One region of the Arenibacter antarcticus genome, then DNA from elsewhere that is predicted to be linked to it. Evidence: riboswitches for the same ligand, from Rfam matches in the RefSeq annotation. Region 1 holds a riboswitch; the other holds the start of a gene.
What was found. Region 1 has a riboswitch for thiamine pyrophosphate ahead of KCTC52924_RS08015 (TonB-dependent receptor). Riboswitches for the same ligand answer to the same signal wherever they lie in the genome.
Positions count from the first base shown of each region.

Region 2: it holds a riboswitch for thiamine pyrophosphate, as region 1 does, so the genes downstream of both, pnuC (nicotinamide riboside transporter PnuC) here and KCTC52924_RS08015 (TonB-dependent receptor) in region 1, are expected to answer to the same signal.

Region 1 is NZ_CP166679.1:1,959,380-1,964,194, forward strand. Features, by position in the region: gene KCTC52924_RS08005 (sigma-54 dependent transcriptional regulator) at 1-827, shown strand, start outside; gene KCTC52924_RS08010 (ATP-binding protein) at 802-3,273, opposite strand; TPP riboswitch at 3,400-3,494, shown strand; gene KCTC52924_RS08015 (TonB-dependent receptor) at 3,611-4,815, shown strand, end outside.
Region 2 is NZ_CP166679.1:1,747,741-1,752,555, reverse strand. Features, by position in the region: gene KCTC52924_RS07225 (PD-(D/E)XK nuclease family protein) at 1-762, shown strand, start outside; gene KCTC52924_RS07220 (SDR family oxidoreductase) at 764-1,474, opposite strand; gene KCTC52924_RS07215 (acyl-CoA dehydrogenase) at 1,560-2,585, opposite strand; gene pnuC (nicotinamide riboside transporter PnuC) at 2,554-3,159, opposite strand; TPP riboswitch at 3,219-3,331, opposite strand; gene KCTC52924_RS07205 (sorbosone dehydrogenase family protein) at 3,486-4,751, shown strand.

The DNA.
Region 1 (4,815 bases):
GTGGTACAGGGAAAGAAGTGACTGCTAAGGCTATACATGACCAAAGCAAGCGCAATAAATTTAACTTTGTAGCAGTGGATTGTGGGGCTATCCCCAAAGAAATTGCCACTAGCGAGTTTTTTGGCCATATTAAAGGAAGTTTTACTGGGGCTATAGAAGATAAAATCGGTCATTTTGAAGCGGCGCACCAGGGCACTCTGTTTTTGGACGAAATAGGCAATCTTTCCTATGAAAATCAAATTCAATTATTACGGGCACTTCAAGAAAGAAAGATAAAAAGGGTAGGGAGTACCAAAGAGATAACCGTTGATGTAAGGATTATTACCGCTACCAATGAAGACCTTACCGAGGCAGTGGAGCAAGGAACTTTTAGAGAGGATTTGTTCCATAGAATAAATGAATTTTCCATAGAAACACCCGCTTTGGTAGATCGTTATGAAGATTTAATGCAATTTGCAGACTATTTTTTGCAGAAGGCCAATAGGTCCTTGGAAAAGGATATTCAGGGGTTCTCAGAGGAAGTAATTGCTATTTTTGGAAAATATCATTGGCCAGGTAATCTCCGGGAGCTACAGAACGTAATTAAAAGAGCAGTGCTATTGACTACAGGGGATTTTGTGGAAAAGGAAACCTTACCTAAGGAAGTGCATAAAACAAAGGAAATTGATTTTTCTGATGAAAAATTCTCTAAGGCAGATTATGAAAAGGATCAAATTGTCAGGGCCTTAAAACAGTCCAATTTTAATAAGTCTAAAGCGGCAAAATTACTCCAGATTACAAGGAAGACCCTCTATAATAAGATTAACCACTATAATTTGGATCTTTAGCCAAATAAGCCTTTATCGCTAAAATCACCACGGTAGTTTTATTTTTTAGGCTACTGTAGGTAAGCCGTAGTTCTTTGGTATTTAATTCCTGGGGTTTTAGAGTTTCCAATTGTTCTAGAAGTGGGATTATCTCCTTGGTTTTTAGTTGCCGGAACATGGGAAGCATTCGGTGGGCAATGGTATTTATTTCGCCATTTTCAGAAGTTTCCATAGCATTTTTTAATTTTTCCAGACTTGTACCGGTGTCTGAAATAAAGGTCTGGAGAACCTCTGCAATTCCACCCCTGTCATCGCCCAAAAATGAAGAGATAACCTCTAAACTGAACAAGTTAGAATCTGAACAGATTTTTCCTTCCGAATTCATTTCTTGAACTTTAGGAATCCTAGCAGGAAATAGTCCGCCAAGCATTGCTGTAAATCGATCTTTGGAGAAGGGTTTTTGTAAAATATCTGCAAAACCGGACTGTAGGTATTCTTGTCTTTTCAAATCCTTCCTTCCCGTCATTGCTACTATGGGCTGTTCGTGGTAGTGAAGGTAATTCTCGCTTTGCAGTTTCTTTAAAACCTCAAACCCGCTAATATTTGGCATTTGGATATCTGTCAGCACCATATCATAGTCCAAATCTGCACTTTTATCAATCTCATAAAAGTTGCTAAAAGTATGGGCCGTAAAATTTAGGTGTTGACAGACCTCATTTAATAGTTTTAACATGGCCGGATCATCGTCTAGAATTAGTAGCGATAGGTTGTCTTGTGGTAATATTTCTATTATATCATTTTTTTCAAGGGGGAGTTGAGCGAGCTCAAAAGGAATTTCAATTATAAAGGTACTGCCTTTTCCTTCCTGACTATTTAAGCTAATCTTACCACCTAATAGTTCCGTGAGCTTTTTAGAAATGGTAAGTCCCAATCCATAACCTCCGTATTTTTTATCGGTATGGTCTTCGGCCTGAGTAAATTCCTTAAAGATTTGTTCTTGTTTTTCTCTTTTTATTCCAATTCCTGAATCGATTATCTGAATTCGGGTTTTGTAGGTGTCGCCTGATTCCTGAATGATTTTTGCCGTGATCTTCACAAAACCTTCCTCCGTAAATTTATAAGCGTTCCCGATTAGATTGGTCAGAATTTGTCGGACCCTAAAGGCATCGCCTAATACCGGATTATTTAAACGGGGATCCAGTTCCAATTGTAATACAATCTTCTTTCTAGTATTAAGTTCCTTTAAGTTTTCGGCGGTCTCAGTGATAAGATCGACTAATATAAAAGGAGATTTTTCAATTTTTAATTTTCCAGCCTCCAACTTGGAAAAATCCAATAAATCGTTTACTAAGCTATCTACGTAATGGGAGGCCGATTTTACATTTTTTAGATAGGAAACCTGTAGTCCCGTTAGCCCGGTAGTTTCCATCAATTCGGAATACCCAGTAATGGTATTGAGCGGAGTTCGGAGGTCGTGACTTACAGTGGCTATTAGTTGTTCCCTGCTTTTTAATAGGGATTCAGAAAATTTCTTTTCTTTTTCCAACTGTTCCCGAAACAATTGGACCTTCCAATAATCCTTGGTGATAAGAAAGGTGAAGAGCCCTACAATGGCAAATCCCAGTAAGGCTGCAACACTGGCAAGCCGTATACTACGTTTAAGGGCGTCCTGTTTTTTTAAGTTGTCGTCATACGATTTCGCCATCACTTCCTGTTCAAAAGCGGAAATGATACTTCTTAATTGTTGAGAAATTTCCAGATCGGCCCTGCTGAGTTCCATCTCTTTTTGTGCTAAAGTTCGGAAGGTCTGAATTTTTTGCTGTTTGGCTTCCTGCAATAGCAATTTTGAAGCGGTAATAATGGAATCTATCTCTAAGGCCGTAGCACGGTCTCGCGAATCTTTTGGGACATTATCACTGAGGTAGTCGGCGTAATTTTTTAAAATTTCACGAGATTTTTCTGGTAAGTCAGCGTAGTTTGGGTTAAAACTCTCTGGGGGGAGCTTTCCCATGGATTGTTCAATTTTGCTTAGTTCTAATAGGGCATTGTCTATGGAACTGTTGTCCTCGCTATTCCGTTTTAATCGTAAAAGTTCATTGCTGTTGAATACCTTTTTTTTAAGCAATACCTGTACACTGTCCAATAATTTTTTTTGATAGTCATTGTCAGTCAGTAGTTTTACGGAGTCTATAGAGATAAAAATTGAATCTATCTTTTGGGTGTAGGCGGTAAAACTTTTAGAGGTCTTTTTTTGAAGCGCCAATTTAGAGAGACTTTCCGCCTGATATAATTCGGTAAGTAAAGAGCCTGTTTTTAATAGTTTGGAGTCATTTTCAGCATTAATTTCAGTAGATACGTATACCTTTATTTCAGATACTATGAAATACCCGACAACTAAGGCTAATATTCCTAGCATAAAATAGCTGAACATTATTTTGATGGTAAACTTGTTTTTGCTTTTGTTCATTTTTGAATTACTGTGTAATGTGCCGCTTCTAAAATACGGTTTTGCACCTCTATCTGTCTATAAAAAAAGTTAATTATTAAAAGTGGATTTTAATTTTGAAATTGATTTTAGGGGATGTAGATTTGTGCCCATCTCAAAGGGGTGCTTGCTACGGTAGGCTGAGATTATACCCAAGGAACCTGGGCAGGTAATGCTGCCAAGGGATGCGAAAATCGCGTTCGGGAATTTCTTACGTTTTATTTTCGATACAATTTTTGGTCGGGAAAAAACAAAAATCAATTTTTAACAAGAATAATAGCCCCTTTTATTCGTAACAAATGTATTACGAATGAAAACTATGTTCACAACGGCTGCCATGTTTGGTGTCGTATTATCGGCCTTCGGCCAAGAAAAACCAAAAGATTCTTTAGAAGGCAGTCAAATTGCTTTAGATGAAGTTTTGGTATCTGCGATTCGCGTTACGAAAGAGTCGCCTGTTACTTTCACCAATCTTACTAAGAAACAGATCCAATCCAGGAATTTAGGTCAGGATATTCCGATCCTAATGAATTTTCTGCCTGCAGTGGTTACCACATCAGATGCTGGGGCAGGAGTTGGTTATACCGGGATCAGGGTAAGGGGTAGTGATGGAACCCGAGTAAACGTGACCATCAACGGAATTCCGTACAACGATTCCGAATCACATGGATCGTTTTGGGTGAATATGCCCGATTTCGCCTCTTCTACCCAAAGCCTTCAGCTACAAAGGGGAGTAGGGACTTCCACTAACGGATCCGGAGCATTTGGGGCCAGTTTAAATATCCTGACCGATGCCGTCTCCAATGAAGCTTATGGTGAAATTAATTCTTCCGTCGGCAGTTTTAATACGCTAAAGAACAATTTAAAGTTTAGCACCGGTGTGCTTAACGATCATATAGAGATTTCTGGTCGATTGTCCAGAATTACCTCCGATGGGTATATAGATAGGGCATCCTCTGAGTTGAATTCCTACTTTTTGCAAGGATCTTATTTGGATGATCGCACCTTGATCAAGGCATTAATGTTCGGGGGCCATCAAACCACCTACCAGGCGTGGAACGGAATTGATAAGGTGCAGTTAGCCGACAATCGCACCTACAACACTGCAGGAGAGTATACGGATGAAAATGGAGTTACCCAATTTTATGATAATGAGGTGGACGACTATAAGCAGAATCACTTTCAATTGCATTGGAACCAAAAACTTTCGGATAGCTGGAGCACTAATCTAGCCTTGCACTACACTCGCGGGGAAGGATATTTTGAACAGTATAAGGAAGATGATGATTTTAGTACTTATGGGATAACCCCTTTTGATAAGGACGGGGAAACAGTAAGTGCAACCGATTTGATCCGTAGAAGGTGGTTGGAAAATGACTTTTATGGTACAACATTTTCTGTCAATTATCGAAATGAAGGTTTAGATGTAATTCTAGGTGGAGGATGGAATAACTATTCTGGAGATCATTTTGGAGAAATTATATGGGCCCGTTTTTCCAACAATAAGGATTATAAGGGCAGGTA
Region 2 (4,815 bases), 210 kb from region 1:
AATCTTCTGGGGATAGACGATGTTATGGAAGTAGAAGAAACTGTTGCCAGCAATACCTTTGGAACCATTGTGCACGATAGCTTGGAAGATCTTTACAAGCCTTATCTGAACCAGATTCTAGATCAAACTATGATCCAGACCATGAAAGGGCAGGTAAAAGCCACCGTCTTACACCATTTTGCAAAAAGTTTTGCTGAAGGCGATATCTCCAGAGGAAAAAATCTAATAGCATATCAAGTCGTACTTAGGTATATCAGCAATTTTTTAACACTAGAATTGGAGGCGATAAAACAACATAAGATCCGAATTTTAGGAATTGAAGAAAAGCTGAGCATACACCTATCCGTCCCCGGTGTGGAATTTCCGGTTAGTTTGAAGGGTAAGCTGGACCGAATTGATGAAAAGGATGGAATACTAAGAATTATAGATTACAAAACTGGGAGAGTGACCCAACCTCAGGTAGAAATAGTGGACTGGGATACCATTGTAGCGGACTATGATTATAGCAAGGCCTTTCAGCTCCTCTGTTACGCACTTATGTATAACGACACTAAGCCGATCCAAATCATAGAGGCAGGTATAATTTCCTTTAAGAATTTAAATTCTGGGGTACTGAGTTTTGCTACAAAGGAAAAAAAGGGCAGCAGAACCAAGGATAACAAAATTACCCAAGAAACTATTGCCCTTTTTACCACTGTATTAAATAAACTGATATCTGAAATCTGTAATCCAGAAATTCCCTTAATAGAAAAAGAGGTATAACCTATTTTTTGTCAGGTCGGGTTGGCCTTACCTCAATTTTACTGGGCAAGGTCCTAGGATTCATGCGCAAGAGATCCAAAACCAGATCACCTATATCCTCAGGTTGAATTTTCCATGCGTCTTTCGCCTCAGGTTCGTTCCCGTTAAAATGGGTCGCCACGGATCCAGGCATAATGGTAGAAACTTTAATATCGTATTGTCTTAAATCTAACATAGCCGCCTGGGTAAACCCTACTACACCAAACTTACTGGCATTGTATCCAGCTCCATTGGCAAAGAAATTGGTTCCTGCCAAACTCGCTAGGGTGATATAGTACCCTTTACTCTGTTTTAAAGCGCTTACGGAAGCTTTTAAGGTATGAAAAACACCATTGAGATTGGTGTTGATCATCTGATGCCAATGTTCGTCAGAAATCTCATCTATGGGTGCAAAATGTCCAACTCCTGCATTGGCGAGCACCACATCTAAACTTCCCCACTCAGCAATTATCTGGGATATCGCAGTATGCTCATCTTCAAGCTTAGTGACATCTGACGCTATCGCCAACACATTTTCTTTAGACCCCAATTGCTTGGCAGCTGCCCTTACCGATTCAAGATTCCTGCCACTTATCGCGACCTTCATCCCTGCTTGTAACAGCTTTTGGGCCACTCCGTACCCAATCCCTTTTGATCCACCTGTTATATAGGCTATTTTACCTTTTAATTCCATTTGTTTGTTTTAGCTCAAGATAAAATTATAAGTCAGTAAGACGAAAAATAAGTCGTTATAATTTTCTTAAATGATCAGCACCGTTTTAAGAATTCTTTCTGGTAAAAATATGATGTTGGGTGGCCGTGAAATAATCCCTAAAGATCTGATTAAGTTGATTATTTTCTCGGCTAGCCGAAACGCCTAAGTAAGGATAAATTTCAATAATGGAATTGGTTAGGGTTTGAACGGAGCCTACAGCCTCAGAATGGATGTGTTGCAAAAAACCCTCAGCATACGAATTTTGATCCGTAATAGTAGTTTCAATGGCCTGGGCAAAGGAGATCATTTTCATATTGGCCTGCTGAAGGCGCATTTCAAAAGTAGCCAACTGTTCCTTGGTTATAAGCCCACTAGCACCCTCAAGAAAATGCGCAGCCATTCCAATATAATTGGCCCATAGGGTTAAATCGGCAAAAGCAGAAAATGGAATTTTAAAGATCGGATAATCTAGGTTCACCTGATTGTAAACAAAGCTGTATTTTTCATCAACCACAACCTCTTTTACATCAAAGGAATGCGTCACAGATGCCTTTAAACCCATGGTATTCCAATTCTCCAAAATTTCTACCTCATTTTTAGGGAGTAGAAAAGAGCGAATCATGGGTGAGCCATCCTTATTGCGTAATTCCTCCCCATGCTCCAAAATCTTTGCGTTCAGCGTAAAATGAGTAAGATAGGATGCTCCGGTGGCGTAATGCCATCTCCCAGAAATAGTATAGAAATCACCCTGTTTTACTGCAGTTCCAAACACTCCGCCGCTACCGCCAAAGCATACTGGGGTTTCCGTAGCGCCAAAAATTTCACGGGCCACCTGAGGCTGCAGATTTCCAACAAAAAAATTGGCACCACTGCACAGGGTTACAGTCCACCCCAAACTTCCGTCTATCTTTGCCAAGGACTGTAGTAGCCCCAATCCTTCCACGAGAGTCATTTGCAATCCGCCTAAGTTTTTTGGAACCCAAAGATTCCAAAGATTTTCCTTTTGGATCCAATTTAAAATTTCCGGAGGGAACTGATCTGCATTAAAGCAGAGCGCCCTAAGCTGCTCTATATTCTTCTTGTCTTTCATTTCTAACAATTGTTCGCCATTTTAAATACCCTGAAGTTCCAACCAAAAATAGAAATATGGTTAAGCCTGCATAAATGTAAAGGCCTTTATAAAAAAGCAGGGGAATGGAGATGATATTACTTATATTGAGATAGATCCAGTTCTCTAATTTTCGTTTGGCCATTAGCCACATTCCTGCCCAGGCAAATGCAACTACAATGGCATCCCAAAAGGGAACATCCGAATTGGTATGGTACCTCAACCAATAGGCCATCAAAAGAAAACAGCCCAATACGATCCAGAGGGCCTTTACATGTTCCCCTGTGTTGGAAATGGAAATCGGGCTTACTTCTTTTTGCTTTCCAAATTTCCAATACACCCAGCCGTAAATACTCATTACAAAATAATATAGACTCAATAGTATATCTGCATAGAGCTTGGAGTGATACAGTACATATATCCCCAGTATAATGGCCACTATTCCAAATAAATAATTGTGAACATTGTTATTCCTTGCTAGTAGTACCTGTACAATTCCGAAAGCCGTGCCCAATGCTTCCAACCAAGTAAGTTGTGTAAAAAAATCCTCAATCATTGTTCTTTTTTTGTGCAATGAAACGGGACGATGAACCAAGAGAAGAATTACAGATTTACAAATCCATAATTAGAAATCCCTACGCCGGCATTATCCGGATCAGGTACAGAGTTTTGGTACTCTTGGGTATCATCTCAGCCTACTACAATTTGCAAGCACCCCATTAAGGCAGCAAAGCTATGATTATTCTGAGGATAAATTAAGAAGGATGTGCGAAAAATTATATAAAAACACAAAACCGTTTACTTCAATATTGAAATTTTCATTCATAAATTAAATTCTAATACTATCTTTAGCTCCTTATTAAAATCCTTGAAATCAATTTTATGAAGAACATTATTGCTAAACGTATTGTACCCTTGTCCATAATTACAATATTGGCATTATTCAGCACCCAATGCAAACAGAATTCCAAAAACAAAGTGCAACCCCCAATAAATGAAACGGCAATAGTAATTCCCGATGGATTTTCTATTGAAGTAATCGCCAAAGATTTAGGAAACCTAAGACATATGACGGTTTCCAAAAATGGAGATATTTACATTAATAGGGCTACCCTAAAAGATGAAAAGGGAATTGTACTATTAAAAGACACGGACCAGGACGGGACTATTGACGACAAAATAGCGTTTAGTGATTTTCCAGGGACCGGAATACTGATAAAAAACGGTTATCTATACACCTCCTCCAATTCTGCGATTTACCGTTACAAATTAAACGAGAAAGAAGAAATTATTGATATTGATAATCCCGAAAAGATAGTGGACGGAATGGCGGACAAAGGCATAGACAATGCCAAATCTTTTGTGATGGATGACCAATCCAATATTTATGTAACCATAGGCTCTTGGAACGATTCCTGTCGCGAAGAAGGTTCTGGCAAGGGTATAATGCCCTGTACTATCCTAGATTCCGCTGGCGGAATTTGGCAATTTAATGCCAACAAGCTAAATCAGTCCTTGGCAGATGGAAAACGATATGCCACCGGAATTAAAAATGCCGTGGCCACAGCTTGGAATTTTAAGACCAACTCCCTGTTTGCAGCGGTCCATGGTCGCGGAGCTTTTCATGATTATTACCCTGAGCATTATACCCCAAAGCACAGTGCGGAACTGCCTGCTGAAGTACTATATGAATTGCATGAAGGCGATGATGCCGGTTGGCCCTACGTCTATTATGATCAGTTTAAGAAACAGAAAATGCTCGCCCCGGAATACGGTGGTGACGGAGAAAAAACGGCAGGCGAAGAAGCCATAGATCCTGTTATGGCGTTTCCAGCACATTTGGCACCCAACGACCTTTTGTTTTATACTGGAACCATGTTCCCCGAAAAATATAGAAATGGCGCCTTTATTGCCTTTCACGGGCAATCTCCTGAACTAAAAAAAGGATACTTTGTGGCCTTTGCCCCTTTTAAAGATGGGAAGCCGGTAGGCGACTGGGAGATATTCGCCGACAACTTCGCCGGAATAGATTTGGCCAACCCCAGCGGCCCTATAAAATACAGACCCTGTGGTTTGGCCCAAGGTCCCAACGGGGAGCTTTACGTAACGGAAGACCTCAACGGAACCGTTTTTAAAATCACGCATTAAGCGCAACAACAATACAAATCAAAAAAGGCTTCCAAGAAATTGGAAGCCTTTTTGTTTGATTAGC